3 regions of the Streptomyces sp. NPDC048416 genome follow, and region 2 is predicted to be linked to each of the others. Evidence: riboswitches for the same ligand, from Rfam matches in the RefSeq annotation. Region 2 holds a riboswitch; each other region holds the start of a gene.
The links. A riboswitch is a leader RNA that binds a small molecule or an ion and turns the genes downstream of it on or off. The one in region 2 is predicted to bind thiamine pyrophosphate.

Region 1 (10,282 bases), on a different contig from region 2:
GCCGCCAACGACGGTGCGTATCTGCAGTTTTTGCGGGAGCGGAACATGTCGGCGGGGCTGTACGCGCTTGACGCGGGCGCGCACGACTCGCAGTCCCCGCACGCACAGGACGAGATCTACTTCGTGGTCAGCGGCCGTGCCGCCATCACCGTGGGTCTGGAGACGACGCAGGTCTCGCGCGGCAGCGTGATCTATGTACCGGCCGGGGTGGCGCACAAGTTCCACCACATCACCGAGGACCTGAGGGTTCTGGTCGTCTTCTCTCCGCCTGAGAGCTGAGGGTCGTCCCTGACTCTCCCTAAGGGTTCGGTCAGGGGACTTCAAGGGCTGCGGCGGCCCCGTACGGCACCCTCTCGCCCCTAGCATCGAGAGTGTCGAAAGCACGGAACGCGTGACCTGACGGAAAGAGGTAAGGACGATGGCCGCACGGGAGATATTCGCGGGGATGCCCTGGTGGGTGAAGTGGGTCGCCGTGCCCGTCATCGCCTTGGTGGTGTTCGGTGGTCTGATCGCCAGCGTGGTGGGCTTCCTGTTCGGTCTGCTCTTCAAGGTGCTGGTCTTCGTGGCCCTGGTCGGCGGTCTGATCTACGTGGTGCGGAGGTTCCTGTCCTCCTCGTCCTCCTCGCGCGGCGGCTGGTAGCGGAGCCCGGGCGGAAGGGGGATTCCGCCCGTGGCCCGCACGGAGGTTGCCGCCCACTACGCGCAGGCCCGCACAGCGGTCCGGCGGGACGTGAGGGCTGGTCGGCGCCACACGAGGGCAGGCCGGCGCTACACGCGGCGAGGCGCGCCATGCCGTACGCGTCAGGGCGGCGCGGGATTAGCCCAGTCGGGGGATTGACCGGGCAAACCGCCTGCTTCCCGGACGTCGGCCATTAGAGTGGCACATCCCTGCCGCCCCCCTGGGAACCACGGGTTCTGACCGCGTCCGACCGTCGGTCCAACCGACCCGTGCTGTCGCCCCCGGGGCACGCGGCGGCCGCGCGGGGGTGGCCCCCGCGGGCGGGCGCGGTGCCCGTCAGCACGCCTGGGGGTGACCTGTGGCCACGGCTTCGAACGCCGCCGTCCCTACGAACGCCGCCGTCCCTACCCTGATCGGCTCGGTCCAGCGGGCCCTGCGGCTGCTGGAAGCAGTCGGTTCCCACGCCGGTGGCGCGCCCGCCAAACAGCTGGCGCGGGAGGCAGGACTGCCGCTCCCCACCGCGTACCACCTCCTGCGGACGCTGACCCATGAGGGTTACCTGCGGCGCGAGAGCGGGGTCTTCGTCCTGGGCGCGGCTGCCGAGCGTTTGGCGAACGGCGGGGCCCTGCAGAATCGTCGCAGCAAGATCACCGATTCACTGGTGCGCTGGCGGGACTCCATCGGAGTGCCCGTCTATTTCGCCGTCTACCGCGAAGGCGAGATCGAGATCGCCGGGGTCGCCGACACCCCGGCCGCGCCCGCCGTCGAGGAGTGGGCCGATTTCCGTGAGACCGGGCACGCCCACGCGATCGGCCAGTGCCTGCTCAGCCAGCTGGACAGCGACGCCCGTGAGGACTACCTGGACCGGCACCCCGTGAAGGCGATCACGCCGTACACGGTGCGGGACCGGCGGGCGCTGTCGGAGCGGCTGGCGACTACACAGCGTATGCGTCCGGTGATCGAACGGCAGGAGTACGCCTTGGGCACGGTCTGCGCGGCGATCCCCCTGACGGCCGGTTCCTGCGCCGCGACCATGGCCATCTCCCTCCCCCTCCACCAGCAAGAACGTCTGCTGCCCGCGATCGAGCAACTGCGCGGCGAAGTGGGTGGTCTGCTCAGTTCCCTGATGTTCTCTATCAGTATCTGAAATCTCACTCCTTGTGATCTGTTGGCGCTTACAGCACGATGGCGTCACGAAGGTCCCGAGGGATCGTTCCTGGCCGGTTTCAGCTAGAGCGGGGTACGTGAAGATGCGTGAGTCGGTTCAGGCAGAAGTGATGATGAGCTTCCTCGTCTCCGAGGAACTTTCCTTCCGGATCCCCGTGGAGCTGGCGTACGAAGCGACGGACCCGTATGCCGTGCGCATGACCTTCCACCTCCCCGGCGACGCGCCCGTCACCTGGGCCTTCGGGCGTGAACTGCTCCTCGACGGCATCAACGGACCGACCGGGGACGGTGATGTGCGGATCGAGCCGAGCGACCCTGACGAGCTCTCCGACGTCCACATCCGGCTCCAAGTGGGCGCCGACCAGGCCCTCTTCCGGGCCGGAGCCGCGCCCCTCGTGGCCTTCCTCGACCGTACTGACAAGCTCGTACCGCTGGGGCAGGAGTGGACGCTCGGAGAGTTCGACGAGCATCTGGAGGACGCGCTCGGACGCATCCTGGCGGAGGAGAACGCCGGCTGAGCAATTCGCCGCCCCCGCCCGTACGTTCCCGCTCCGGCTATTTCCTGCGGCGGTGGCCGCCACCGCCGCGTGCCGCCCGGAGCCGCGGCCCCGTACGGACGACGGGGACCGGCCGGTCGGCGGAGACCACCAGGGCGGCCAGCGCGGTGGTCAACGGCACGGAGGCGACAAGTCCGATCGAGCCGACAAGCGTGCGGACGATCTCCTCGGCCACGAGCTCGCTGTTGGCCACCGTGCCCACACTGCTCTGCGCGATCGAGAACAGCAGCAACAGCGGCAGCGCGGCGCCCGCATAGGCGAGCACCAGCGTGTTGACCACCGACGCGATGTGGTCGCGGCCGATCCGGATGCCCGCCCGGTACAGACCGCGCGGGCCCATCGTCGGGTTCGCCTCGTGCAGCTCCCAGACCGCCGACGTCTGTGTGACCGTCACGTCGTCGAGCACGCCGAGCGAGCCGATGATGACGCCCGCGAGCAGCAGGCCGGACATGTCGATGCGGGGGTAGAGGCCGTGGATGAGGCCGGTGTTGTCGTCGGTGTTGCCGGTGAGTGCGGCCCAGCCGATGAAGAGCGAGCCGAGCAGCCCGATCAGCATGAGTGAGACAAGGGTGCCGAGGACGGCGACGGAGGTGCGCGCGGACAGGCCGTGGCACATGTAGAGCGCGATCAGCATGATGGCGCTCGCCCCGACCACCGCCACAAGCAGCGGATTGGAGCCCTGCAACACCGCCGGAAGGATGAACAGGGTCAGGACGGCGAACGAGACGACGAGGGCGACCAGTGCCATCACTCCGCGCAGCCGGCCGACGATCACGACCGCGAGTGCGAAGATCCCCGCCAGCAGCGCCATCGGGAAGCGGCGGTTCACATCGGTCACCGAATATTGTAGGTCATGGGGGGCGTCGGGGGCGTACGAGACGATCACGCCCTGGCCCGCGTGCAGTTGGCGGGGCGAGTCGGGCTGGACGATCTCGGTGAACGTGCGGCCCTTCTCCTTGCCCGATGTGACCTCGACGGTGGCCTTGCCGCACGGTTTGCTCGGGGTGTTGCGTGCCTGCTGGCTCTCGGCCGTGGACGTGTCACCGTTCGACGGAGCCTGACCGGCGTTGACCGACTTGCAATCCACCTTGTCCACGGTGATGACCTTGGCCTGCTGGGTCTGGCGGTCGAAGCCGACCCCGGTGCGCTGATGCGGCGGGGCGCCGCCGGGCCAGAGCACCACGAGGCCCACAAGTACCGCCGTGGAGAAGGGAATCAGCACCGCGGCGATGACTTTGCGGAGGTGTTTCGACACGGGGGCGGCGGGCCCATGGCTGTGCGAGTGGCCGTGCCCGTGGCCGGGTCCGCCCGTGGGGTGCGGGGGGTGCGGTTCTGGTGAGGTCACCGCCCGATCATCGCAAGAACGGAGGGGGCCCTCTGTTCAGCGCGCCAGTGAGGACGCTAGCGTGGTGACACCTTTGCACACGCGGGAGCTCGGAGCACCGGGCTGAGAGGGCGCTGAAAACCGTACGAACCGTACGGACGAGGCTGCGCCGACCGCCGAACCTGTTACCGGGTAATGCCGGCGTAGGGAGTAGGTCTCATGACCGTTCAGGACGCACGCACGCCTGCCTCCAGCACTGAGGAGAGCGGGAAGTCCATCGGCTGGCACAAGGGGTACATCGAGGGTTCGCGCCCCGACCTCAAGGTGCCGGTCCGGCAGGTGCACCTCACCAACGGCAAGGCCGTGACGCTGTACGACACGTCGGGGCCGTACACCGACCCGGGCGTCGAAACGGACGTCCGCCGCGGCCTCGCCCCGCTCCGGGAGAACTGGATCATCGGGCGCGGCGACACCGAGGAGTACGCCGGGCGCCCGGTGCGCCCCGAGGACGACGGCATCAAGCACACCTCGCCGCGCGGGGGCCTGAAGAACCTCGACGCGGTCTTCCCCGGCCGTCCGCGCCAGCCGCGCCGGGGCCGTGGCGGCCAGGCCGTCAGCCAGCTCGCGTATGCGCGGCGCGGCGAGATCACCCCGGAGATGGAGTACGTCGCGATCCGCGAGAACGTCTCCCCCGAGGTCGTCCGCGAGGAGATCGCGGCGGGCCGCGCGGTGCTGCCCGCCAACATCAACCACCCCGAGATCGAGCCGATGATCATCGGCAAGCGTTTCCTGGTGAAGGTCAACGCCAACATCGGGAACTCCGCGGTCACCTCCTCCATTGAGGAGGAGGTCGACAAGATGACCTGGGCCACCCAGTGGGGCGCGGACACGGTCATGGACCTCTCCACCGGCCGCAACATCCACACGACCCGCGAGTGGGTGCTCCGCAACTCCCCCGTGCCCATCGGCACGGTGCCGCTGTACCAGGCCCTGGAGAAGGTCGACGGGCGTGCCGAGGACCTGACCTGGGAGATCTACAAGGACACGGTCATCGAGCAGGCCGAGCAGGGCGTGGACTACATGACGGTCCACGCCGGTGTCCTGCTGCGCTATGTGCCGCTGACCGCCCGCCGCAAGACCGGCATCGTCTCGCGCGGCGGTTCGATCATGGCGGCCTGGTGCCTGGCGCACCACAGGGAGTCGTTCCTGTACGAGAACTTCGAGGAGCTCTGCGACATCCTCGCGTCGTACGACGTCACGTACTCGCTGGGCGACGGCCTGCGGCCCGGCTCCATCGCGGACGCCAACGACGAGGCGCAGTTCGCGGAACTGCGCACGCTCGGGGAACTCAACACGATCGCCAAGCGTCACAACGTACAGACGATGATCGAGGGCCCGGGACACGTCCCGATGCACAAGATCAAGGAGAACATCGACCTCCAGCAGGAGATCTGCGACGAGGCCCCGTTCTACACCCTGGGGCCGCTGACCACCGATGTGGCGCCCGCCTACGACCACATCACCTCCGGCATCGGTGCGGCGATGATCGCCTGGTGGGGTACCGCGATGCTCTGCTACGTCACGCCCAAGGAGCACCTTGGCCTGCCCAACCGTGACGACGTCAAGACCGGCGTCATCACGTACAAGATCGCCGCGCACGCGGCGGACCTGGCCAAGGGGCACCCGGGCGCGCAGGAGTGGGACGACGCGCTCTCGGACGCCCGGTTCGAGTTCCGCTGGGAGGACCAGTTCAACCTGGCCCTCGACCCGGTCACGGCCCGGGAGTTCCACGACGAGACGCTGCCCGCGGAGCCGGCCAAGACCGCGCACTTCTGCTCGATGTGCGGTCCGAAGTTCTGCTCGATGAAGATCAGTCGAAGCATCACGGAGCAGTTCGGCGGCGATGACCCGCTGACCAGCGACGATGAGGCGCGAGCGGGGATGCTTGCCAAGTCGGAGGAGTTCGCCGCGCAGGGAAATCGGCTGTACCTGCCTATTGCGGACTGATCCTCTGAGGGCTGACCCTCTGAAGGGCTGACCTTCTGAGATGGCCTCGGAGTGATTCGAGGCCGTCTCAGCAGCCATGCCGGGTCCAGTCGGGACGGCTCCCCACATGGGGCCCGGCCCCCGCTCAGCCCTTCCGCTCACCCAGGACGCAGAACTCGTTGCCCTCCGGGTCGAGGAGGGTCACCCAGTGCTGCCCGTCCTGCACGGCGTCGACGCGCTGGGCGCCGAGGGAGAGCAGCCGGGCAACCTCGGCCTCCTGGTCGTCAGGGCGGAAGTCGGGGTGGAGCCGGTTCTTCGACGTCTTGCCGTCGGGGACAGGCACGAAGAGCAGGCCCGGCATCCGGTCCGGCTCAGGCCGGATCTCGATGATCTCCTCGGATTCGTCGACCACAACCCAGCCGAGAGCTTCCGCCCACCAGCGCCCGAGAGCGACGGGGTCGGCGGAGTCGACGATGATCTGTTCCCATTCCAGTGCCATGGGCCTGAGCATAGGCAGACCGGCGGCCCACCCCGGAAAGCCGCCAATCTTCCCAATCCACCAAGTCCTCCGTGGTCGCGTCAGGAACCAACCTGGTGGGACATCACAGTTGGTCCCTTCTCGGGCTGAGCCGGGCCCACCGTCCCGACGGGCTCCGGTCCGGGAGCAGGTGTTGTTCCCGCTCTGGCGGCCACCCCGACAAGTCAGCCGCGACGCCCGCCGTTCAGTCCCGATCGCCCTGCGAAAACGGTGTGGCCCCGAGCGGAAAAAGGCTCGGGGCCACAGCGAAGGGTGAGGGAGGGGAGTCGAGCTCTTCGGCGAAAGCTCGACTCCGGTGAATGGCCGGGCGGGCTACGCCTTCGCCGTGTCCGCCGCGGGGCGCTTTCTGCCCGGGGCGATGGTCTTGAGAATGCGCGCGAGCGGCTTCTCGACGGCCTCGTGCAGAAGGGCTGCCAGGACGAGGGAAACGCAGAACACCGTGATCACGGCGGGCGCGGTCCCGATGTTGTGGTGCTTCCTCAGGATGTGGTCGGCAGCGAAGATGACGAGTTCGTGGACCAGGTAGAAGCAGAAGGAGACCTGTCCCAGATAGACCACGATCCGGCCCCGCATCCACGACGAGGTCCCGCGCACATCGGCCCGTGCGGCAGCCGGGATCAGCAGGAGGTACGGAATGAGGGTGCACGCCCCGAAGTGGAACGCGTCCGGGACGATGCGGGTCAGCCACAGCAGGGCGACCGTGCACAGGGCCCCGCTCACGAGCAGCCCGGGGCCGCGCCAGCTGCCCCGCTTGACCAGGAGGGCAAGCACGATGCCGGCGACGAATTCGGGCAGCCGCGCCGGCGGCAGGATGTAGGAGAGGTAGCTGTCACGCCAACCGGCGTGGTCGGCCATCCACATGGCCGCCGCGGGCATCAGCAGGGCGAGCGCCGTCATGGCCGCGAGCACCCGGTACAGGCCGCGGTCGCTCATGCGCAGCAACCCCGGCAGCAGGAAGGGGAAGGTGAAGTAGAAGAAGAACTCGCAGCTCAGGGACCAGGACACCCCGTTGAAGCCGAACCAGAAATCGGGCTGGTTGGGGATCCACGACTGCGTCAGCGTCAGGTTCGTCAGCGCCACGCGCCCGCTCAGCTGCTGGCCTTCCCGCACCAGGAGGAGCACGGCGGCCAGGAAGGTCACCAGATGGGCGGGGTAGATCCGGGCGAACCGGTTCCAGTAGAACGTCCGCCGGCGCACGGACCTCGTCCCTTGCGACCAGGCCAGGACGAAGCCCGAGAGGATGAAGAAGAACGACACCGCGGACGGGGCCCCGAGGGTGAGCCATCGAAGCGCATTCACCTGCCGGGCATGGCCCCAGAAATCCGCCTCATAGGCGAAATGCATCAGGAAGATGGCCAGGGCCGCCACCCACCGCAGTCCGGTCAGCGACTTCAAATGCGAAGGCATGCCGACGGGAGCCGATGCGGGCTGCGTCCCTGAACGTGACACGGGTATGCCGGTCTGGTCTGACAGTACGGTCACGCAATTTCTCTTCTCGTCACGAGAGCGGACCGTGCTCCGCCCCGAGTCCAATACCTGATGCGGGGATCACCGCTGCGTAGGGCCTGTTCACAGGCTCCCGCGCGGTGCTGCTGACCCGGCGCCGACGATGCCTGTCAGCGGTGCTTCGGCCCAGCTGTTGTCTTGTTGTGGTCGACGATTCTTGACACACCGTCGTCGGCAACCCCCATGCGTCAGCAGAGGAATGCAGTAAAAAGCCGCCCTGTGCGTCGACCCCGCTGCGGGAGAACCGAGAATTGCGTAGTCGTACCGGGCGCGACAGTCGAGAAACTTTTCGTCCCCATTGTCAACGGCCTTGTCGTCGACCGTTCCATCCGTTCCCCCTATCCACCGTGTGGGGTGGATACGTCGCTGCCCCCCTTGGCACCGACCACTGCGGCACGGGAGCTTACCATCGGACCGTCGTATCAGGGACGGGCGGCCGGGTTCACCCGGCCCGGCCGAATGCCGCGAATACCGCGGAACAGCGGGGCCGGGCGCGACGACGAACGACCTGCGAAGCAGTCGACGCCCCGGCCCGGTCAGTCCGGCTGGTGCTCGGGGCCGCCGAAGTCGGGGCTGGTGAAGTCCGGACTGGTGAAGCTGGGATGGCTGGTGGGGGAGCTGCCTTCATCGGGGCTGCCGAAGCCCGGGCGGTCGTAGCCGAGGGAAGGGATGCGGCCCGTCGGGCGCCGGGGTGCCGGAGCGCCGGGGTCGACACTCGGGTCGGCGAGCGCGTCGCGCAGGAACGGGTAGATCCCGCGTTCCAGCAGGGCGTGGCGCCAGGCTTCGCGGGCGCGGGAGAGTTCCTGGGTGCGTTCGTCGGGTGCGTCCGCCTCGCTCGCCTCGTCGACCGCCACCACCTGCGTCGCTCCGTTGCGTACCGCGGTGATCAGAAGTCCGACGGCGGCTGCGAGGATCGCGGCCGCCGTCAGCGCGCCGAAGAACCAGCCGGCCGTCAGCATGGTGTCGGCGAAGGCGGGCACCGGGTTGAGCATCTTCAGGATGTAGCCGACCAGCAGGAAAATCGCGGCGGCGGTCCCCGCGAGCACCGGGGCCAGCACGGTGACGACCGCGCCGACGCCCGCGCCCGAGGGCTCGAACGCGGTGCCGTCGGGCGGCAGGAGGGCGGCGTCGGGCACGGCGCCCGGTGCCCGCAGGTCTTCGCGTGCCGTGACGTAGTTCTCGTACTCCGGGCCCGCCCGCTCCGTGATGAAGGAGCCGGCGGCGAGCACCATGGTGCGCAGCTGCACGGCGTTGAGGCGCTCGCCGATGCCGGACAGCTCGGGCCGTTCATGCGCGGTGCGCAGCGCCTCGTCGAGGATCCGCTCGAACTCCTGGCGGTCCTCGGGAAGCAGGTGCGGAGCGCTGTTCATGTGCATCCCCCGATGCTCCGTAGGGCCGGGAAGCCCGCCTGGTGAACGGGCAGTTGGGCGGAAACGGAGGAGAGCCTGCTACGGATGACCCGATGGTAGAGCCGCTACGGCACAGGGTGACAGGGTGTTTCCGGAAATGGCATACCCGGCGCTTTGCGGAACGCCTGCCCTGTCACCCCTCAGTCATGCAGCGGGAGTTGCTGGACCAGCAGTTTTCCGGCCATGGTCACGCCGCCGTCCATGGCGATGGCGAGACCGTCGGCGTACAGGTGCGGGCCCTCGACCACCGGGCGCGAGTCCTCCTCGCCGTCCTCGGTGCCGACCTCGCCGAGCAGGTACGGGATCGGGCTGTGGCCGTGCACCACGCGCTGTCCGCCGTACGCCGAGAGCAGTTCGCGTGCGGCCTCGGGGCCGGAGCCGTCGCGGAACGCGAACCGCTTGGTGAGCTTGCGGAACAGGTCCCAGCATTCGTCGGCGTCGTTGCGGTTGAGAATGGCGTGGACGGTGTCGTTGACCGCCTCGATGGAGTCGCCGTAATCCAGGTAGGCGGTCGTGTCGGAGTGCATGAGCAGGTGGCCGTCCTCCTGCTCGATCGCGTCGAGTCGCGACATCCACTGCAGGTGGACGTCCTGGAGCCGGTCCATGTCGGCCTTCTGGCCGCCGTTGAGCAGCCAGGCCGCCTGGAAAGTGGCGGTTCCCGCGCCGGAGTTGACCGGGGTGTCGGCGAACCGCTTGGCGCCGATGAGCAGCAGCTCGTGGTTGCCCATGAGGGCCTTGCAGTAGCCGCCGGCGGCCGCGGCCTCGGCGGAGAGCCGCATGACCAGGTCGATGACGCCGATGCCGTCGGGGCCGCGGTCGGTGAAGTCGCCGAGGAACCACAGGCGCGCGGTGCCCGCGGCCCAGTTGCCGGATTCGTCGATGAGCCCCTGGGCGCGCAGGGCGGCCAGGAGTTCGTCGAGGTAGCCGTGGACGTCGCCGACGACGTACAGCGGGCCGGGGCCCTCCGGTGCCTGCGCGGGGGCGGGCTCGACCACGGGCACCTGGACGGTGTCGCCCCGGTTGATGATCGGGAGGTCGCGAGCGGTCGGTGTGTATCCCTCGGGCGGCTCGTCATCCGGATAGGGGATTGCGCCGGGCGCCGGAGAGGGCGGAATG
Region 2 (10,282 bases):
GCTGATCTGTGGAGTACTGCCCGGTTGTGGACAACGCCGTCACCCGGCACTGTGCGGGTCCCGTACACTTCTTGTGGCGATCCGGGTCACCGGATCGACTTCGCACGCCCCGCCGGCGGTCTCACCACCATCGCCGGCCGCGCCTCTCGGTCCTTACCCGCGCAGGGTTCAGGGCACGGCGCACCGGGGCGTCAGGCGCGGCAGCCGACCGGCGGCCGCGGTAACCGAGTATCTCAAGGAGTACGGCCATGGCCGTCGTCACGATGCGGGAGCTGCTGGAGAGCGGCGTCCACTTCGGTCACCAGACCCGTCGCTGGAACCCGAAGATGAAGCGCTTCATCTTCACCGAGCGCAACGGCATCTACATCATCGACCTGCTCCAGTCGCTGTCGTACATCGACCGCGCCTACGAGTTCGTCAAGGAGACCGTCGCGCACGGCGGCTCCATCATGTTCGTCGGCACCAAGAAGCAGGCGCAGGAAGCGATCGCCGAGCAGGCGACGCGCGTGGGCATGCCCTACGTCAACCAGCGCTGGCTCGGCGGCATGCTGACCAACTTCTCCACCGTCTACAAGCGTCTGCAGCGCCTCAAGGAGCTTGAGCAGATCGACTTCGAGGACGTCGCGGCCTCGGGTCTCACCAAGAAGGAGCTCCTGGTCCTCTCGCGCGAGAAGGCCAAGCTGGAGAAGACCCTCGGTGGTATCCGCGAGATGTCGAAGGTTCCCAGCGCCGTCTGGATCGTCGACACCAAGAAGGAGCACATCGCCGTCGGTGAGGCGCGCAAGCTCCACATCCCGGTCGTCGCGATCCTCGACACGAACTGCGACCCCGACGAGGTCGACTACAAGATCCCGGGCAACGACGACGCGATCCGTTCCGTCACCCTGCTCACCCGCGTGATCGCCGACGCCGTCGCCGAGGGCCTCATCGCCCGCTCCGGCCAGGCCACGGGCGACTCGAAGCCGGGCGAGAAGGCGGCCGGCGAGCCGCTGGCCGAGTGGGAGCGCGACCTGCTCGAGGGCGACAAGAAGGCTGACTCCGAGGAGTCCGCCGAGGCCCCCGCGGCCGACGCCGCTCCGGCCGCCGAGGCCGAGAAGCCGGCCGAGGACGCTGCCGAGGCTCCGGCCACGGAGGCTCCGGCCGCCGAGGCCACGGAGGCTCCGGCCGCGGACGCCGAGCAGGCCTGACCCTTCACCGGGACCCACAGGTTCGGTAGTTGACGGCGGGGGCCACAAGCCCCCGCCGTCAACCCGTAGCCCCGCAGATCTTCGTAGATCTTTCTAGACTCCGAGAGAGAAACACAGACTCATGGCGAACTACACCGCCGCTGACGTCAAGAAGCTCCGTGAGCTCACCGGCGCCGGCATGATGGACTGCAAGAAGGCGCTCGACGAGGCCGACGGCAGCGTCGACAAGGCCGTCGAGGCCCTGCGCATCAAGGGCCAGAAGGGCGTCGCCAAGCGCGAGGGCCGTTCTGCCGAGAACGGCGCCGTCGTCTCCCTCATCGCCGAGGACAACTCCTCCGGCGTGCTGGTCGAGCTGAAGTGCGAGACGGACTTCGTCGCCAAGGGTGACAAGTTCCAGGCCGTCGCCGCCAAGCTGGCCGAGCACGTCGCCGCCACCTCCCCGGCCGACCTGGCCGCGCTGCTCGCCTCCGAGATCGAGGCCAGCAAGACCGTTCAGGCGTTCGTCGACGAGGCCAACGCCAACCTCGGCGAGAAGATCGTCCTGGACCGCTTCGCGCAGTTCTCCGACGGTTTCGTCTCCGCGTACATGCACCGCACGATGCCCGACCTGCCCCCGCAGATCGGTGTGCTCGTCGAGCTGGACAAGGACAACGCCGAGATCGCCAAGGGTGTCGCGCAGCACATCGCCGCCTTCGCGCCGAAGTACCTCACCCGTGAGGACGTTCCGGCCGAGGTCGTCGAGACCGAGCGTCGCGTCGCCGAGGAGACCACCCGCGCCGAGGGCAAGCCCGAGGCCGCGCTCCCCAAGATCGTCGAGGGTCGCGTCAACGGTTTCTTCAAGGAAGCCACGCTGCTCGGCCAGCCGTACGCGCTGGACAACAAGAAGTCCGTCGAGCAGGTTCTGAAGGAGGCCGGTGTCACCCTGAAGCGCTTCTCGCGCATCAAGGTCGGCATCTGAGTCTGTTCAGCGTTCGACACTAGACCCCGCTAGGGTCTGAGGCAGTCGTCGGCCGCGCACGCGACGGACGACCGCAGATCTGACGAGGAGGCCATTGCCGCTAGGGACTACGAGTACCCACCGGCAATGGCCTTCTTCGTATGTGCACGAGGAGACCTCCATGAATCAGGGCGCGGACACCGCCAAGGCCGACGAGTCGGCCGACCACAAGCGCGATGACGGCAAGGTGGCCGGGCGCTTCATGCTGAAGCTGTCCGGTGAGGCGTTCGCCGGCGGCGGGGCGCTCGGAGTCGACCCCGACGTCGTGCACAACATCGCCCGCGAGATCGCCGCCGTCGTCCGTGACGGCGCACAGATCGCCGTCGTCATCGGCGGAGGCAACTTCTTCCGGGGCGCCGAGCTCCAGCAGCGCGGCATGGACCGGGCCCGCTCGGACTACATGGGCATGCTCGGGACGGTCATGAACTGCCTCGCCCTCCAGGACTTCCTGGAGAAGGAGGGCATCGACTCGCGCGTCCAGACCGCCATCACGATGGGCCAGGTCGCCGAGCCGTACATCCCGCTGCGTGCCGTACGCCATCTGGAGAAGGGCCGCGTCGTCATCTTCGGCGCCGGCATGGGCATGCCGTACTTCTCCACCGACACCACCGCCGCACAGCGCGCCCTGGAGATCGACGCCGAGGCCATGCTGATGGGCAAGAACGGGGTGGACGGGGTCTACGACTCCGACCCCCGTCTCAACACCGACGCGGTGAAGTTCGACGCGTTGGAGTACGGCGAGGTCATCACCCGGGACCTGAAGGTCGCCGACATGACCGCGATCACCCTGTGCCGCGACAACAACCTCCCGATCCTCGTCTTCGAGCTCCTTACGGCCGGCAACATCGCGCGCGCCGTCAAGGGTGAGAAGATCGGCACGCTCGTGAGCGACCAGGGCACCCGGGCCTGACCGGGGGATGGACAATCCCCTGCCGGTCGGACACCGTGCAGGGAAAGACGCTGGTTATCCAGGGCCCAAGGGCTCAGGTCGCTCTGAGAACTCCCGGCCCACCCAAGACATGCAGGAGCAAGTGGTGATCGAAGAAACCCTCCTCGAGGCCGAGGAGAAGATGGAGAAGGCCGTCGTGGTCGCCAAGGAGGACTTCGCCGCGATCCGCACCGGCCGTGCGCACCCGGCGATGTTCAACAAGATCGTGGCGGACTACTACGGCGCGCTGACGCCGATCAACCAGCTCGCCTCCTTCTCGGTGCCGGAGCCGCGCATGGCGGTGGTGACCCCGTTCGACAAGAGCGCGCTGCGCAACATCGAGCAGGCCATCCGCGACTCGGACCTGGGCGTCAACCCCAGCAACGACGGCAGCATCATCCGCGTGAACTTCCCGGAGCTGACCGAGGAGCGCCGCAAGGACTACATCAAGGTTGCCCGCACCAAGGCCGAGGACTCCAAGGTGTCGATCCGCGCCGTGCGCCGCAAGGCCAAGGACGCCCTCGACAAGCTCGTCAAGGACAAGGAGTCCGGCGAGGACGAGGTCCGCCGTGCGGAGAAGGAGCTCGACGACACCACCGCCAAGTACGTGGCGCAGGTCGACGAGCTGCTCAAGCACAAGGAAGCCGAGCTGCTAGAGGTCTGATGAACGACTCTTCCTGGGGGGCTCCGCCGAGACCCGCGTACTGGGGAACCCCCGAGGGGCCTTCCCAGGGGGCGTTCCCGGCGGGGCCTGCATACGATCCGTATGACGCCCCGCCCGTGTCGCGGACGCAGCCGATGCCCGTCGTGCCCGACGCGGGCGACGACGCCGAAGACCGCGACGAACGTGACCGGGGGACCGCTCTGCCGGGCGGTCCTCTCTTCCGCGACGAGACGCCGCAGGAGCCCATGGCAAGCACTCCGCCTCCGCCGCCCGTGCCCGCCCAGCCGGAGAAGAAGCGGGCGGGCCGCGATCTGCGGTCCGCGATAGGGGTCGGTGTCGCCCTGGGCGCGGTCGTCATCGCCTCCCTGTTCGTCGTGAAGGCCGTCTTCGTCGGGGTCGTCGCGGTCGCCGTCGTCGTCGGCCTGTGGGAGCTGACCAGCCGCCTCGAAGAGCGCAAGCAGATCAAGGCGCCGCTCGTGCCGCTCGCCGTGGGCGGCGCGGCGATGGTCGTCGCCGGATACGTCAGCGGCGCCGAGGGCGCATGGGTGGCGATGGCGCTCACCGCGCTCGCGGTGCTCGTGTGGCGGATGACCGAGCCGCCCGAGAACTATCTGCGGGACGTCACCGCGGGCGTCTTCGCGGCGTTCTACGTGCCGTTCCTCGCCACGTTCGTCGCCATGCTGCTCGCCGCGGACGACGGTCCCTGGCGGGTGCTGACCTTCCTGCTCCTGACCGTGGTCAGTGACACGGGTGCGTACGCGATCGGCTGGCGCTTCGGCAAGCACAAGCTGGCGCCGCGCATCAGCCCCGGAAAGACCCGCGAGGGCCTGTTCGGCGCGGTGTCCTTCGCGATGGTGGCGGGCGCGCTGTGCATGCAGTTCCTGATCGACGACGGCACCTGGTGGCAGGGCCTGCTCCTCGGCGTCGCGGTGGCCGCGAGCGCCACGCTCGGCGACCTCGGCGAGTCGATGATCAAGCGGGACCTGGGCATCAAGGACATGGGCACCCTGCTGCCGGGCCATGGCGGCATCATGGACCGTCTGGACTCGCTGCTGCCGACCGCTCCGGTGGTGTGGCTGCTGCTCGCGGTCTTCGTCGGCACGGGCTGAGCGGCATCCGGTTACCCTTGAAGGGCGCGTCGCTCGCGAGCGACGCGCCCTTTTCGGCCTCGCGTCCGCGGGGTGATCCTGTGAGGTCTCCTGGCTTCGGCACCGTATCGTCGCCTGCTCCGCGCCCAGCGGGGATCGCCGGCCTCGTCGTACTGAGGAGTTACCGCTCATGGCACGCCCCGTTCCGGGAGAACTGACCTTCACCGCGCCGCGCGGAGCGAAGCAGCCGCCGCGGCACCTCGCCGACCTGTCGCCCGCCGAGCGCAAGGAAGCCGTCGCCGCGATCGGTGAGAAGCCGTTCCGCGCCAAGCAGCTCTCGCAGCACTACTTCGCGCGCTACGCCCACAACCCCGCCGAGTGGACCGACATCCCGCTCGCCGCGCGCGGCCGGCTCCAGGAGGAGCTGCTGCCCGACCTGATGTCGGTCGTGCGGCACATCTCCTGCGACGACGACACCACCCGCAAGACGCTGTGGAAGCTGCACGACGGCACGCTCGTCGAGTCCGTCCTGATGCGTTACCCGGACCGGGTGACGATGTGCATCTCCTCGCAGGCCGGCTGCGGCATGAACTGCCCGTTCTGCGCCACCGGCCAGGCGGGCCTGGACCGCAACCTCTCGACCGCCGAGATCGTGCACCAGATCGTCGACGGCATGCGCGCCCTGCGCGACGGCGAGGTCCCCGGCGGCCCGGCCCGTCTCTCCAACATCGTCTTCATGGGCATGGGCGAACCGCTCGCCAACTACAAGCGGGTCGTCGGCTCCATCCGCCGCCTCACCGACCCCGAGCCCGACGGCCTCGGCCTGTCCCAGCGCGGCATCACCGTCTCCACCGTCGGCCTGGTCCCCGCCATGCACCGCTTCGCAGACGAGGGCTTCAAGTGCCGTCTCGCGGTCAGCCTGCACGCCCCCGACGACGAACTGCGCGACACCCTCGTGCCGGTCAACACCCGGTGGAAGGTGCGCGAAGTGCTCGACGCCGCATGGGAGTACGCCGAGAAGTCCGGGCGCCGCATCTCCATCGAGTACGCCCTGATCCGCGACATCAACGACCAGGCGTGGCGCGGTGACCTGCTCGGCCGCCTCCTCAAGGGCAAGCGGGTGCACGTCAACCTGATCCCGCTGAACCCGACGCCCGGCTCCAAGTGGACGGCGTCGCGGCCCGAGGACGAGAAGGCGTTCGTCGAGGCCATCGCGGCCCATGGCGTGCCCGTGACCGTCCGCGACACCCGGGGCCAGGAGATCGACGGAGCCTGCGGGCAGCTGGCCGCCACGGAGCGGTAGTCCGAGGGGCAGAACGGCCCGGGCCGGGCCGGGGGCCCCGTGTAACCTGGCCGGAAACATCTGCATATTCCGACAGGGGAGCGCCACAGCGCTGAGAGTGCGGTACCCATTCATGGGACACGGACCGCAGACCCTCTGAACCTTGCCCCGGTCATGCGGGGTAGGAAGTTCGGCGATTACTCAAGCTGTTGCGCCCTGCCCGCACGACTGGACGTCGTGCGGGCAGGGCCGCGTCTCTTCCTGGTCATCTCCAGGAGGAATGAAGAAATGCGCAGTACCAAGAGGCTCGCGGCCGGTGCGCTCGCCGCCGCCCTCGGCGTCGCCACGCTCGCGGCCTGCGGCAGCTCGGACGGCAAGAAGGCGTCCGGCTCGACCGGCGGCTCCGGCGGCAAGACCGTGACGCTCGTCAGCCACGACTCGTTCGCCGCGTCCGACCCGGTGCTCAAGGCATTCACCGCCCAGACCGGCTACACCGTCAAGGTCCTCAAGAGCGGCGACGCCGGAGCCGCCCTCAACCAGGAAATCCTCACCAAGGGCTCCCCGCGCGGCGACGTCTTCTTCGGCGTCGACAACACCCTTCTCTCGCGCGCCCTGGACAACGGCATCTTCACCCCGTACGTCGCCAAGGGCCTGGACCGGGTGCCGGTCGAGGACCAGCTCGACAAGGACAAGCACCGGGTCACCCCCATCGACACCGGCGACATCTGCGTCAATTACGACAAGAAGTACTTCGCGGACAAGAAGCTCAGCCCCCCGCAGTCCTTCGACGACCTGATCAAGCCCGAGTACAAGAACCTCCTGGAGACCGAGAACGTCGCGACGTCCTCGCCCGGTCTCGGCTTCATGCTCGGCACCGTCGCCAAGTACGGCGACGGCGGCTGGCAGGACTACTGGAAGAAGCTGAAGGCCAACGGCGTCAAGGTCGTCGACGGCTGGGAGCAGGCCTACAACACGGACTTCTCCGGCTCGGCCGGCGGCAAGAAGGCCAAGGGCGACCGGCCGCTCGTCGTCTCCTACGCCTCCAGCCCGCCCGCCGAAGTGATCTACGCCGACCCCAAGCCCACCGAGGCCCCCACCGGCGTCGCCACCGGCACCTGCTTCCGCCAGACAGAGTTCGCGGGCCTGCTCAAGGGCGCAAAGAACGAGGCAGGCGGCAAGGCGCTCCTGGACTTCCTGATCTCGAAGAAGTTCCAGGAGGACATGCCGCTCCAGATGTTCGTGGACCCGGTCGCCAAGGACGCGGCGGTGCCCGCCGAATTCACCAGGTTCGGTGCGAAGATCACCGACTCGGCGACCGTCGCCCCCGACACGATCGCCAAGAACCGTGACCAGTGGGTCAAGACGTGGTCCTCGCTCGTCCTGAAGTAGGCCGCCCGCCGGGCAAGCCGCCCCGGAAGCCGGCGCGGCGGAGCGCCGTGCGGGGCAACGCGGTGCGGTTCGGGCTCATGGCCGCGCCGCTCGCGTTCTTCGCCCTGTTCTTCGCCTGGCCCGTGGCCGCCATCGTCGGCCGCGGGCTCACGGCGCAGGGCGCCTGGCACTTCGGGCGGATCGGCGAGGTGCTGACCGACCCGGACATCGCTCACGTCCTGTGGTTCACCACCTGGCAGGCGCTCGCCTCCACCGCGCTCACCCTGGTGATCGCGCTGCCCGGCGCCTATGTCTTCGCCCGCCTCGACTTCCCCGGCAAACAGCTCCTCCGCGCCGTGGTCACCGTCCCGTTCGTGCTGCCGACGGTCGTCGTGGGCACCGCGTTCCTGGCGCTGCTGGGCCGCGGCGGCCTCCTCGACCAGCTGTGGGGCGTACGCCTCGACACCACGGTGTGGGCGATCCTGCTCGCGCACGTCTTCTTCAACTACGCCGTCGTCGTACGCACCGTCGGCGGCCTGTGGTCGCAGCTCGACCCCCGTCAGGAAGAGGCCGCCCGTGTCCTCGGGGCCTCCCGCCTCGGGGCCTGGCGCAGGGTCACCCTGCCCGCGCTCGGCCCCGCCGTCGCCGCGGCCGCGCTCATGGTGTTCCTCTTCACCTTCACCTCCTTCGGCGTCGTCCAGATCCTCGGCGGCCCCACCTTCTCCACCCTCGAAGTGGAGATCTACCGCGAGACCGCCGAACTCCTCGACCTGCCGACCGCGGCCGTCCTGACGATCGTGCAGTTCGCCGCGGTCGGCGCGATCCTCGCCGTGCACGCCTGGGCGACGCGCCGCCGCGAGAGCGCCCTCACCCTCGTGGACCCGGCCCAGACGTCCCGCCGCCCGCGCGGCGCCGCGCAGCGCACGCTGCTCGCCTCGGTCCTCGCCGTCGTGGCCCTGCTGATCCTGCTGCCCGTCGGCGTCCTCGTCGAGCGCTCCCTCGACACCCCCGGTGGCTACGGCCTCGGCTACTACCGGGCCCTCCAGGACGCCGGCGACAACGGCAGCTTCCTGGTGCCGCCCATCGAGGCGATCTGGAACTCGCTCCAGTACGCGCTCGCCGCCACCGCGATCGCGCTGGCGGTCGGCGGACTCGCGGCGGCGGCCCTGGCCCGACGGGGCAGCGGCCGCCTCATGCGGGGCTTCGACGCCCTCCTGATGCTGCCGCTCGGCGTCTCCGCCGTGACCGTCGGCTTCGGCTTCCTGATCACCCTCGACAAGCCGCCGCTGGACCTCAGGACCTCCTGGATCCTGGTGCCGCTCGCCCAGGCACTGGTCGGTACGCCCTTCGTCGTACGGATCATGCTGCCGGTGCTGCGCGCGGTGGACGGACGCCTGCGCGAGGCGGCGGCCGTACTCGGGGCCTCCCCGCTGCGGGCCTGGCGCGAGGTGGATCTGCCGCTGGTGCGCCGGGCGCTGCTCGTCGCGGCGGGCTTCGCCTTCGCGGTCTCGCTCGGCGAGTTCGGGGCGACCGTCTTCATCGCCCGGCCCGACCACCCGACGCTGCCCGTCGCGGTGGCCCGGCTGCTCGGCCGGGCGGGCGACCTCAACTACGGCCAGGCCATGGCCCTCAGCACGATTTTGATGGTGGTGTGCGCGGTGTCGCTGCTCGTCCTCGAACGGATCAGGACCGACCGGAGCGGGGAGTTCTGATGCTGAGACTCGACGGTGTGACCGTACGGTTCGCCGGGCGCGCCGCGCTCGACGCGGTCGACCTGGAGGTCGCCGACCACGAGACGGTGTGCGTGCTCGGGCCGAGCGGCAGCGGCAAGTCCACCCTGCTGCGGGTCGTGGCCGGCCTCCAACCCCCGGACGACGGGCGGGTGTTGCTGGACGGCGCCGACCAGGCGGGGGTGCCCGTGCACAAGCGTGGGCTCGGCCTGATGTTCCAGGACCACCAGCTCTTCCCGCAGCGCGACGTCGCCGGCAACGTGGCGTTCGGGCTGCGCATGCGCAGAGCTTCGCGGGGTGAACAGGCGCGCAGGGTCGCGGAGTTGCTTGACCTGGTCGGGCTGCCCGGCGCCGGAAGGCGGGCCGTCGCCGCGCTGTCCGGCGGCGAACAGCAGCGTGTCGCACTCGCCCGCGCGCTCGCGCCCTCGCCCCGGCTGCTGATGCTGGACGAGCCGCTGGGCCAGCTCGACCGCACCCTGCGCGAACGCCTCGTGGTCGAACTCCGGGCGCTGTTCGGCCAGTTGGGTACGACTGTGCTGGCCGTCACCCACGACCAGGGCGAGGCGTTCGCCCTGGCCGACCGGGTCGTGGTGATGCGGGACGGGCGCATCGCGCAGACCGGCACGCCGCTGGAGGTCTGGCAGCACCCTGCATCGGAGTTCGTGGCCCGCTTCCTCGGCTTCGAGAACGTGGTCCCTGCGACGGTGGCCGGGGAGGCGGCCGACACGCCGTGGGGCAAGGTGCCGGTCCCGGCGGGCTCCCCGCAGGGTCAGGTACGGCTCCTGATTCGCCCTGCGGGCGTGCGGCTCGTCGGGGAGCGGGAGGGGTTGGCGTGCGAGGTGACGGCGCGGACGTTCCGCGGCAGTCACGTGGCCGTACGACTTCGGCCCGGGGGCGGGCCGGCGCTGGAGGCGGAGTGCGAAGTCGCGTCCGCGCCGGAGGTGGGGGCGGGGGTGGGGGTCGCCTTCGCGGCGGGCGAGGTGGTGGTGCTGGGGGATTCCCCCACCCCGCCCCTTCCCTAAACCCTCCGGGGGCGGG
Region 3 (10,282 bases), on a different contig from region 2:
GGAGCTCGCCCCGGTCGACCCGGCGTCGCGTCACCTCTTCGCCGACGGCAGCGAGGTCTCGCTGCCCAACGCCTCGCGCGCGGGCGTGATGTCGGCGTTGGACGGCGCTGTGGGCGAGGGCGCCGGCGAGCGCTGGGGAGCGTTCCTGATCCGGGCCCGCGAGGCCTGGGACCGCACGCGCCGGCCCCTCCTCGAAGAGCCCCTGTGGCCCAACTGGCAGGTGCTGGCCCGCGAACCCTACCCAGCCGTCGAGCGGCGCCGTCTGCTGCGCTCGCCCCGTCGGGCCACCACGCTCGGCGAGGTCGCCGCGCAGGAGCTCGGCGGCGGCAGGCTCGGCGCGCTCCTGGCGAGCTACGCCCTGGAGTACGGCCTCGACCCGGCCACGGCCCCGGCCGCCGCGGCCGTGCTGCCGTACATGGAGCAGACCTTCGGCAGTTGGTACGTGCGCGGCGGCATGCGGGAGCTGGCGAGGGCGCTGTACGAGCGGTGCCTGGCCAGGAAAGTCGCGTTCGTCTTCGACGCCGAGGTCACGCTGGTCGGCGAGAAGGACGGCCGGGCCGCCGGTGTCGAGCTGGCCGACGGCACGGTCGTCGAAGCGGACCAGGTGGTGTGCGGCGCGGATCCGCGCGGGCTCCAACTGATGCCGCCCGGGCGCGAGTTGTGGGCTCCGGACACGATCGGACCCAAAGCCGCGGCGCTGCCGAGCCGGTTCACGGTGCTGCTCGCCCTGCGCGGCGCGCGGCCGTCGGACGCCGTGCACCGCACCGTGGTGCACTCCCCCGACGCCGCCGCCGAGGCCCGCGCCGGCTTCGTCGGCCCGCACACCGGGCCGCCGACCGTCACGGTCCTGCGGCCCGACGACCCGGCGGTGCGGCCCGACGACGACCACGAGGCGGTGACCCTGACGGCGACCGTCGCCCCGCACGGCCCGGTCGACTGGACGGACGCGGCGCTGGTGGGGCGGTACGCGGACGAGTTGATCGGGGCCGCCGCACGGGCCGTGCCCGAGCTGCGCGAGCGCCTGCTGTGGCACGAGGTCCGCACCCCTGTGCAGGTCGCCGAGGCCACCGGCGCGCAGGGCGGCTCGGTGCCTGCGCCCTCGCTGGCCGGCGCCGGCGCCGCGTTCCTGCACCCCGCCAACACCACCGGGCTGGCGGGGCTTCACCTGGCGGGCGGCTGGTCCCACCCGGGCGGCGGCCTCGCGCACGCCGGGATGTCCGGCGCGCTGGTGGCCGGCCTGATCGTCGAGGGGGAGGACTTCCGGGGCTCGCAGTGAGGGCCGCATGGACGCACCGGTGGCGGCCCGCCTCGAAAACCCCGCGGCGCGGACTTGCGGGCCCGCGGTGAGCGCCCGGCGCGGACTCATCGGAGCGGGCCGCGAGCACCCCGTGCGGACTTCCCGGACCGTGGCAAGGGGGACGGCGCGCGGTCAGTAGCGATAGGGCTGCTGCTGCTCCGGGTGGTAGGGCAGGTCGGGCTGGTTCGGGTCGTACGGCTGGTGGGGCGGCTGTTGGCCCTGCTGCTGGACCTGCTGCTGCTCATAGGGGGCGTACGCCTGCTCCCCGTCGCGCTGGTGCGGCACCCAGACGCCGCCGGGCGGGGTGTCCGTGCCGTACTGCGCGGCGAGCGGGTCGGCGTAGGGCTGCTGGCCGCCGAAGCTGTCGTAGCCCTGGTAAGTGCCGTACGCCTGACCGCCGTTGCCGATGTACGGGTCGGAGTAGGCGGCGTACTGCTGCTGCCCGGCGCCGCTCTCGTCGTACTGCGGGGCGTAGGGATCGGCGTACGGGTCGGCGTAGGGCTGCTGCGGGTCGTACGCGCCGTAGGCGGGCTGCGCCTGCGTCTGCGTCGCCTGCACCTCGGCCTGCTGGGCGGGGCTGTAGATGCCGTACTGGCCGGTCTCGTCGGGCATGGGCTGCGGTTCGTAGACCGAATCGCCCTGCGGGGTCTGGCCGTTGGCGTCCGGGGAGGCGTCGGCTTCGGCTCCGCTCTCGTACTGGAGGTCGGTGACCTCAAGGGCCGGCTGCGCCACGGCGGCACTCTTGCGGGCGGCCCTGCGGCGGCGGCTCGCGCCCGGCCTTCCGCCCAGCGCCCAGCCGGTGGAGAAGCCCTTGCGGAAGGACAGGGTGACGTACACCTGGCCGACGGCGAAGGTGATCACGCCAAGGACGATCACGAGGACCGACGAGAGCAGAACACCGAGGACCACGCCCAGGAACCCCGTGAAGGCCAGCAGTCGCCAGCGCAGTCGCGCCTTGTACTGCAGCAGCACCTCCCCCAGCAGCCACAGTGCGACGATCGCGAACGCGATGTAGAGGACCGTCCAGCCCATGTACGCCCCTCTTCTCCTGTCCCGGGTGCGGCTGTCCCCCGACCCGGGTACCGGTTTCCGGCTACGCCTGCTGGTGCAGACCGAGATTCTCGTAGATTTCGAGCGTCGCCGTGGAGTTGTTGAGGGTAATGAAGTGCAACCCGGGAACGCCATCGGCGAGCAGCCGTGAGCAGAACTCAGTGGCGAACTCGATGCCAATGGAGCGTACAGCGGCCGGATCGTCCTTGACCGCCAGCATCCGGTCCCTGAGGTCGGCGGGGAAGACCGCGGTGCTGAGCTGGGGCAACCGCTCCAGCTGCTTCACGCTGGTCACGGGCATGACCTCGGGGATGATCGGGGTGTCGCAGCCGGCCGCCGCGACCCGGTCGCGCAGCCGCGCGTAGTTCTCGGGCTCGAAGAACATCTGCGTGATGGCGTAGTCGGCGCCCGCGCGGCACTTGTCCACGAAGTTCCGGATGTCGGCATTCCAGTCGGTGGAGCGGGGATGCATCTCGGGGAAGGCGGCGACGCCGACGCAGAAGTCGCCGGACTCCCGGATGAGCGAGACCAGTTCGGCCGCGTAGGTCACGCCCTGGGGGTGCTTGACCCACTCGCCCATCGGGTCGCCCTTCGGGTCGCCGCGCACCGCGAGGATGTTGCGGATGCCGGCGTCGGCGTACTGGCCCACCGTGTGGCGCAGCTCCGCGATGGAGTGCCCGACGGCGGTGAGGTGGGCGACCGGGGTGAGGGTGGTGTCCTCGGTGATCTGCTGGGTGGCCTCGACGGTTCCGGTACGGGTGGTGCCGCCCGCCCCGTACGTCACGGAGACGAAGTCGGGGGCTACCGCCTCGACCCGGCGCAGCGCGTTCCAGAGGTTCCGCTCACCCTTCTCGGTCTTGGGCGCGTAGAACTCGAAGGAGTACGTGGTCTCGCCGGTCGCGAGCATGTCGCGCACGGTGCGCGCGCGATCAGTCCGGGTGGAAGCTGTGCCATGGGCCATATGGGCAGGTTAGCCAGGGGTGGTCGGTCCCCCAACAGAACGGGGGCAAATTGTCCACATTGTCGGACTTCTGTCCATCCCTCGGACATGATCGGTCCACCCGGCGCGGGTGGCCCCCGGGCTAGGGGGTGTCTGGTGGATCAGGGTCGGTCAGGGTGCGGCGCCTGGTGCGGTGCATCGCAAGGCGCCGGAACGTCGTGATAGCGGAGCTATCGGGGCGTTTCGGCAACGCCGCGAGGTGCCGTGCCAGGCGCCGCACCCCCGGCCATGATCCACCAGACACCCCCTAGACCTGCCGCTCCCTGACCCGCTTGGCCAGGTCGGCGGCGGCCGCGGCCGGGTCGGCGGCCTCGGTGATCGCCCGTACGACCACGACGCGGTCCGCTCCCGCGTCCAGGACCTCGTCCAGGTTGCCCGCGTCGATGCCGCCGATCGCGAACCAGGGCCGGGCGGTGGCGAGCGAGGCGGTGTGGCGCACCAGGCCGAGGCCCGGCGCCTGGCGGCCCGGCTTGGTGGGGGTGGGCCAGCAGGGGCCGGTGCAGAAGTAGTCCACGCCCGGTTCGGCGGCGGCCGCGGCGGCCTCGGCCTCCGCGTGCGTGGAGCGGCCGATCAGCACGTCGTCGCCCAGGATGGCCCGGGCGGCGGGCACCGGTAGGTCGCCCTGGCCCAGGTGCAGCACGTCGGCGCCGATCGCGTGCGCGACGTCGGCCCGGTCGTTCACCGAGAGCAGCTTGCCGTGACGGCGGCACGCGTCGGCGAAGACGGCCAGGTGGTCGAGCTCTTCGGCGGCCTCCATGCCCTTGTCCCGCAGCTGCACGATGTCCACGCCGGACGACAGGACGGCGTCCAGGAACTCGGGCAGGTCGCCCTGACGCCTGCGTGCGTCGGTGCACAGGTAGAGCCGGGCGTCGGCAAGCTGCTCACGGGCCGTGGGCATGGAAGGTCCCCCGTTGTGTTCGTCTTCGGCCGGGCCGCGCGGTGTACGGGCCGGCTGGACCGGACCGTACACCGCGGGTTGTCGGCGCTGGTGGGTGGGCTCGCTCGGCTCAGAGGGCGAGCGCCTGGGCGCGGCGCTTCACCTCCGTGCCGCGGTTCTCACTGAGGGCCTGCGCGGGGGTGCCGGGCAGGCTCGGGTCGGGAGTGAACAGCCACTCCAGCATCTCCTCGTCGGAGAAACCGTCGTCCCTCAGGAGCGTCAGGGTGCCGGTGAGGCCCTTGACCACCTTGTCGGTGTCGATGAAGGCGGCCGGCACCTGCAGGGCCCTGTTCTCACCTCGGCGTACGGCGATGAGCTGGCCCTCCTTGACCAGCTGCCGTACGCGCGTCACCTCCACGTCCAGCATCTCCGCGATGTCGGGGAGGTGGAGCCAGGCGGGGACGAGAGCATCAATCTTTGCGTCAATCTCGGTCACGGGACAAGCGTGCCACCTCCGACTGACACTCGGTACCGGGGTGGTCCCTCGGGGGCTGCGCCCCGGCCCCCTTCGGGCTGCCCCGGCGGGGGCGGCTGCCGGGGTTGCCGGCCGTTCTGAGCCGGTCGCGGGTTCCCCGCGGCCCTGTGAGGCAAGGGGCGAAGCCCCGGACCGGCTTACGGCTGCGGACCGTGCGTGGCTGGTCGCGCAGTTCCCCGCGCCCCTGTAGGGCAACCGGCGCCAACCCGTCGCGCCCACCGCCGCGCAACGACACAGCCCCGCGCCCCTGTAGGGCAACCGGCGCCCATCGGCCGCGCCCACCGCCACGCGACGACACAGCCCCCTGCCCCTTGGCTGCTCGGTGCCGACCGGCATGGGCATCTTCAGCCTGTCCGGCGATTGAGGACGAGCGCCGTTCAGGCGCGGCGGGGTCTGGGGCGAAGCCCCGGACCGCCTTGCGGCTGCGGACCGTGCGTGGCCGGTCGCGCAGTTCCCCGCGCCCCTGTAGGGCGACCTGCGCCCATCGGTCGTGCCCACCGCGGCGCGGCGACACAGCCCCGCGCCCCTTGGCTGCTCGATGCCGACCGGCATGGGCATCTTCAGCCTGTCCGGCGATTGAGGACGAGCGCCGTTCAGGCGCGGCGGGGTCTGGGGCGAAGCCCCAGGGCCGGCTTACGGCTGCGGACCGTGCGTGGCTGGTCGCGCAGTTCCCCGCGCCCCTGTGGGGCACCCAGCACCGCACCCGTCGCGCCAACCCGCCGCGCGGCCACCGCGCTAACGCAGCGTCGCCGACTTCAGCGGTACGGACGGGTCCGCCAGCTGGGCCGGGGACATCGGTGTCGCGGATTCGATCAGTTTGCGGCCCTGGGCCAGGTCTCTGGGGCGGCCCACCGCCAGGACCGCGACCAGCGCGCCGTCCCTGAGCCAGCAGACCGACCACGGGGTCGACGACGGGTCGCCGCGCCGGACCAGTTCGTCGGTGTCGCGGTGGTGGCCCGCGTACTGGACGAAGCGGCCGAACTGCTCGGACCAGAAGTACGGCACCGGGTCGTAGTCGGCGGGGGCCTCGCCCACGATGTCGGCGGCCACCGTGCGCGGGCCCTGGAGCGCGTTGTCCCAGTGGTGGACCAGCAGGCGTTCGCCGAACCGGGCCGAGGGGAACGAGGCGCAGTCGCCCACCGCGTACACGTCGGGCAGCGAGGTGCGCAGGCGGGCGTCCGCCGTGATCGCTCCCTCGGGGCCGAGCGCGATGTCCGAACCGGCCAGCCACCCCGTCGCGGGGCGGGCGCCGATGCCGATGACCACCGCGTCGGCGGGCAGGGCCCGGCCGTCGGCGAGCCGTACCTCGCCCGGCACGACCGCCTCCACCCGGGCGCCGGTGACGAGTTCGGCGCCCGATTCGGCGTACCAGGCGGCCATCGGGGCGGCGACCTCCGTCGGGAGCACCCCGGCGAGCGGATGGTCGGCCGCTTCCACGACGGTGACCTCACAGCCCGCGTCGCGGGCGGCGGTGGCGAACTCCGCGCCGATCCAGCCCGCGCCCACCACCACGATCCGGTGCCGCTGGTCGAGGACCGGGCGAAGGCGCCGCGCGTCGTCGAGGGTGCGCAGCAGGTGGACGCCGGGCACTCCCCCGCTGCCGGGCAGGGTGAGGGGTTCGGCGCCGGTCGCGATGACGAGGGTGTCGTAGCCGACCTCGCCCGCCTCGGTCACCACGCGGTGCTCGGCCGGGCGCACCCCGGTGACCTCAAGGCCCAGGCGCAGGTCGACGCCGAGCGCTTCGAAGTCGACCTCGAAGGCCGAGCCCTCGGCCTTGCCGAGCAGGACCGCCTTGGACAGCGGGGGCCGGTCGTAGGGCTGGTGGGGTTCGGCGCCGATGAGGGTGATGGCGCCGGGGAAGCCCTGTTCACGCAGGGCCACCGCGGTCTGCACGCCGGCCATGCCCGCGCCCACGACGACCACGTGCCGCGCTTCGGATTGCGTCTGGTGCGTCTGCTGTTCGCTCACGCGATCACCATAAGCAGCTGACCATTCGTCAGGTAAGGGGCCGTGTCGGCGCGCGCAGACCCCGGGGCCCATCCCGACCCCCTCGACGCGCGCACCACCCGGGCCCACCTCGGCCCCCTGGGCGCGCCCACCCCCAGGCCCCGCCCCCCTCGACGCGCGCACCCCCGCAGCGTCGGCATACGCGCCCTTGGCCGCCCGGACGCTCCCTTACTGCGGGCCGACGGCTCGGGCTATGGTGGCAGGCGTAAAGCACTCGCGGGAGCCCGGACGCACCGGGCTGAGAGGGAGGCTGGGCGGCCTCCGACCGTACGAACCTGATCCGGGTCATGCCGGCGAAGGGAGGGGCTGGACGCCCATGCGTTCTTCACACGACAGGCCCGGGAACGGGTCCGACGTCCTGGTGGTCGGGGGCGGTGTCATCGGGCTCGTCACCGCCTGGCGGGCCGCCCAGCGCGGCCTCGACGTCGTGCTCGTCGACCCCGAGCCGGGCGGCGGCGCCGCCCAGGTCGCGGCCGGGATGCTCGCCGCCGTCACCGAACTCCACTACGGCGAGCAGAGACTGCTCGCCCTGAACGTCGAATCCGCCCGCCGCTACCCGGCCTTCGTCGCCGAGCTGAGCGAGACCACCGGGCTGGACACGGGGTACCGCGCATGCGGCACCCTGGCCGTGGCCCTGGACTCCGACGACCGCGCCCACCTGCGCGACCTGCACGCGCTCCAGGTCCGCTGCGGTCTGGAGTCCGAGTGGCTTTCCGGGCGCGACTGCCGCCGCCTCGAGCCCATGCTCGCGCCGGGTGTGCGCGGCGGCCTGCGGGTCGACGGCGACCACCAGATCGACCCGCGCCGCCTGGCCGCGGCGCTGGTCGCCGCCTGCGCGGAGGCCGGCGTGCGCTTCGCGTACGGCTGGGCCGAGCGGCTCGTGGTCGTACGGGAACGGGCGGCCGGGGTCGTCCTGGCGGACGGCACCGAGCTTGCAGCCGACCAGGTCGTGCTCGCCGCCGGCAGCCTCAGCGGCCGCCTGAAGGGCGTACCGGAAGAAGTCCTTCCGCCCGTACGTCCCGTGAAGGGCCAGGTCCTGCGCCTGACCGTGCCGCCCGCGTACGCGCCGTTCCTGTCCAGGACGGTGCGGGCGGTGGTGCGGGGCAGCGACGTCTATCTCGTACCGCGTGAGAACGGCGAACTCGTGCTCGGCGCCACCAGCGAAGAGCTCGGCTGGGACACCACGGTCACCGCGGGCGGGGTCTACCAACTGCTGCGCGACGCCCACGAGTTGGTGCCGGGCATCACCGAGCTCCCGCTCACCGAGACCCGGGCGGGCCTGCGCCCCGCCTCCCCCGACAACGCGCCGCTGCTCGGCCCGACGGCGCTGCCCGGGCTGCTGCTCGCCACCGGGCACTACCGCAACGGGGTGCTGCTCACCGCCGTGACCGGCGATGTCATGGCGCACGTCCTCGCCACCGGTGAACTGCCCGACGAGGCACGCCCGTTCACCCCCCGCCGCTTCGCCCACGCACCCTGGGAGCTGACGACCGCATGACCGTCTCCGTCAACGGCGAGCCCCGAGCGCTTGCCTTGGGCACCACCCTCGACGCCCTCGTCGCCGCCCTCACCCCGTCCCGCTCCGGTGTCGCCGCCGCCGTCAACGAGGCGGTCGTGCCGCGCAGCGCCTGGCCGACGACCACGCTCGGCGACGGTGACCGCGTCGAGGTCCTTACCGCCGTGCAGGGGGGCTGAACCATGGCCGACGACGTGCTGACCATCGCCGACACCACCTTCGGCTCCCGGCTCATCATGGGCACCGGCGGGGCGCCGAGCCTCGCCACCCTGGAACGCGCGCTCGCGGTGTCCGGCACCGAGCTGACCACGGTCGCCATGCGCCGTCTCGATCCGACCGTGCAGGGCTCGGTCCTGTCCGTCCTCGAACGGCTCGGCATCAGCGTCCTGCCCAACACGGCGGGCTGCTTCACCGCGGGCGAGGCCGTGCTCACCGCGCGCCTGGCCCGGGAGGCGCTGGGCACGCACTGGGTGAAACTGGAGGTCGTGGCCGACGAGCGCACCCTGCTGCCCGACCCGATCGAACTGCTCGACGCCGCCGAGACGCTGGTCGACGACGGGTTCACGGTGCTGCCGTACACCAACGACGACCCGGTCCTCGCGCGCAAGCTGGAGGACGTCGGCTGCGCGGCGATCATGCCGCTCGGCTCCCCCATCGGCTCGGGGCTCGGCATCCGCAACCCGCACAACTTCGAGCTGATCGTGGACCGGGCGGGCGTCCCGGTGATCCTCGACGCGGGTGCGGGCACGGCCTCCGACGTGGCGCTCGCGATGGAGCTCGGCTGTTCCGCGGTGATGCTCGCCTCCGCGGTGACCCGGGCCCAGGAGCCGGTCCTGATGGCGGAGGCGATGCGGCACGCGGTGGAGGCGGGCCGGCTGGCCCACCGCGCGGGCCGCATCCCGCGCCGCCACTTCGCCGAGGCGTCCTCGGCGATGGAGGGGCGGGCCGCGCTCGACCCCGAGCGCCCGGCGTTCCAGGCCGTTCCGTCCGGGTCGGACCCCGCGGGCCCGGCATGATCCAGCAGAGCGGCCCCCGTCACTCGCGGCGGCGAAGGAGCAGGTCCGCGTCACAGCTCGGCTTCAGTACGGGCCCAGCAACGCACGCGGCGTGAAGGGCGTCGCGGGGCGCTCGTAAACTCTCCCCGTGGATACGACCCTTCATGACCCCCTCGTCGGGCAGGTGCTCGACGGCCGCTACCGCGTCGACGCGCGCATCGCCGTCGGCGGTATGGCCACGGTCTACCGGGCCGTCGACACCCGCCTCGACCGGGTGCTCGCCCTCAAGGTGATGCACCCCGGCCTCGCCGCCGACGCCACCTTCGTGGAGCGCTTCATCCGCGAGGCCAAGTCGGTGGCCAGGCTCGCGCACCCCAATGTGGTCGGCGTCTTCGACCAGGGCGCGCAGGACCAGTACGTCTATCTCGCCATGGAGTACATCGCGGGCTGCACCCTGCGTGATGTGCTGCGCGAGCGCGGCGCGCTCCAGCCGCGTGCGGCCCTCGACATCCTGGAACCGGTACTCGCCGCACTCGGCGCCGCCCACCGGGCCGGCTTCGTCCACCGGGACATGAAGCCCGAGAACGTCCTGATCGGCGACGACGGCCGGGTCAAGGTCGCCGACTTCGGCCTGGTGCGGGCCGTGGACTCGGTGACGAGCACCACCGGCTCCGTCCTTGGGACCGTCTCCTACCTCGCGCCCGAGCAGATCGAGCACGGCACCGCCGACACCCGCGCCGACGTGTACGCGTGCGGCGTGGTCCTGTACGAGATGCTGACCGGCGCCAAGCCGCACCACGGGGACACCCCCGCCCAGATCCTCTACGCCCACCTCCACGAGGGCATGCCCGCGCCGTCCGCGGCCGTGCCCGGCCTCGCCATCGAGCTGGACGACCTGGTCGCATCGGCGACCGCCCGCAACCCCGAGGTGCGCCCGCACGACGCGGTGGCCCTGCTCGCGCTGACCCGCACGGCCCGCGCCGCGCTCGACGACGAGCAGCTGGA

Region 1: linked by a shared signal. The riboswitch ahead of thiC (phosphomethylpyrimidine synthase ThiC) and the one ahead of ACGFW5_RS07060 (thiamine ABC transporter substrate binding subunit) in region 2 are both predicted to bind thiamine pyrophosphate.
Region 3: linked by a shared signal. The riboswitch ahead of thiO (glycine oxidase ThiO) and the one ahead of ACGFW5_RS07060 (thiamine ABC transporter substrate binding subunit) in region 2 are both predicted to bind thiamine pyrophosphate.

Annotation. Positions count from the first base shown of each region.
Region 1 covers NZ_JBICXU010000006.1:90,292-100,573, forward strand. The annotation lists gene ACGFW5_RS10415 (cupin domain-containing protein) at 1-279, shown strand, start outside; gene ACGFW5_RS10420 (DUF5326 family protein) at 419-640, shown strand; gene ACGFW5_RS10425 (IclR family transcriptional regulator) at 1,089-1,826, shown strand; gene ACGFW5_RS10430 (SsgA family sporulation/cell division regulator) at 1,930-2,364, shown strand; gene ACGFW5_RS10435 (YibE/F family protein) at 2,402-3,748, opposite strand; TPP riboswitch at 3,820-3,954, shown strand; gene thiC (phosphomethylpyrimidine synthase ThiC) at 3,947-5,734, shown strand; gene ACGFW5_RS10445 (VOC family protein) at 5,859-6,212, opposite strand; gene ACGFW5_RS10450 (acyltransferase family protein) at 6,564-7,658, opposite strand; gene ACGFW5_RS10455 (hypothetical protein) at 8,294-9,133, opposite strand; gene ACGFW5_RS10460 (metallophosphoesterase) at 9,307-10,282, opposite strand, start outside.
Region 2 covers NZ_JBICXU010000004.1:102,942-113,223, reverse strand. The annotation lists gene rpsB (30S ribosomal protein S2) at 249-1,187, shown strand; gene tsf (translation elongation factor Ts) at 1,309-2,145, shown strand; gene pyrH (UMP kinase) at 2,306-3,094, shown strand; gene frr (ribosome recycling factor) at 3,219-3,776, shown strand; gene ACGFW5_RS07070 (phosphatidate cytidylyltransferase) at 3,776-4,885, shown strand; gene rlmN (23S rRNA (adenine(2503)-C(2))-methyltransferase RlmN) at 5,055-6,167, shown strand; TPP riboswitch at 6,232-6,352, shown strand; gene ACGFW5_RS07060 (thiamine ABC transporter substrate binding subunit) at 6,435-7,535, shown strand; gene ACGFW5_RS07055 (ABC transporter permease) at 7,613-9,226, shown strand; gene ACGFW5_RS07050 (ABC transporter ATP-binding protein) at 9,226-10,266, shown strand.
Region 3 covers NZ_JBICXU010000013.1:991-11,272, forward strand. The annotation lists gene ACGFW5_RS18395 (phytoene desaturase family protein) at 1-1,276, shown strand, start outside; gene ACGFW5_RS18400 (hypothetical protein) at 1,430-2,329, opposite strand; gene metF (methylenetetrahydrofolate reductase [NAD(P)H]) at 2,391-3,308, opposite strand; gene thiE (thiamine phosphate synthase) at 3,595-4,245, opposite strand; gene ACGFW5_RS18415 (Rv2175c family DNA-binding protein) at 4,355-4,720, opposite strand; gene ACGFW5_RS18420 (NAD(P)/FAD-dependent oxidoreductase) at 5,495-6,727, opposite strand; TPP riboswitch at 6,973-7,085, shown strand; gene thiO (glycine oxidase ThiO) at 7,083-8,264, shown strand; gene thiS (sulfur carrier protein ThiS) at 8,261-8,461, shown strand; gene ACGFW5_RS18435 (thiazole synthase) at 8,465-9,298, shown strand; gene pknB (Stk1 family PASTA domain-containing Ser/Thr kinase) at 9,426-10,282, shown strand, end outside.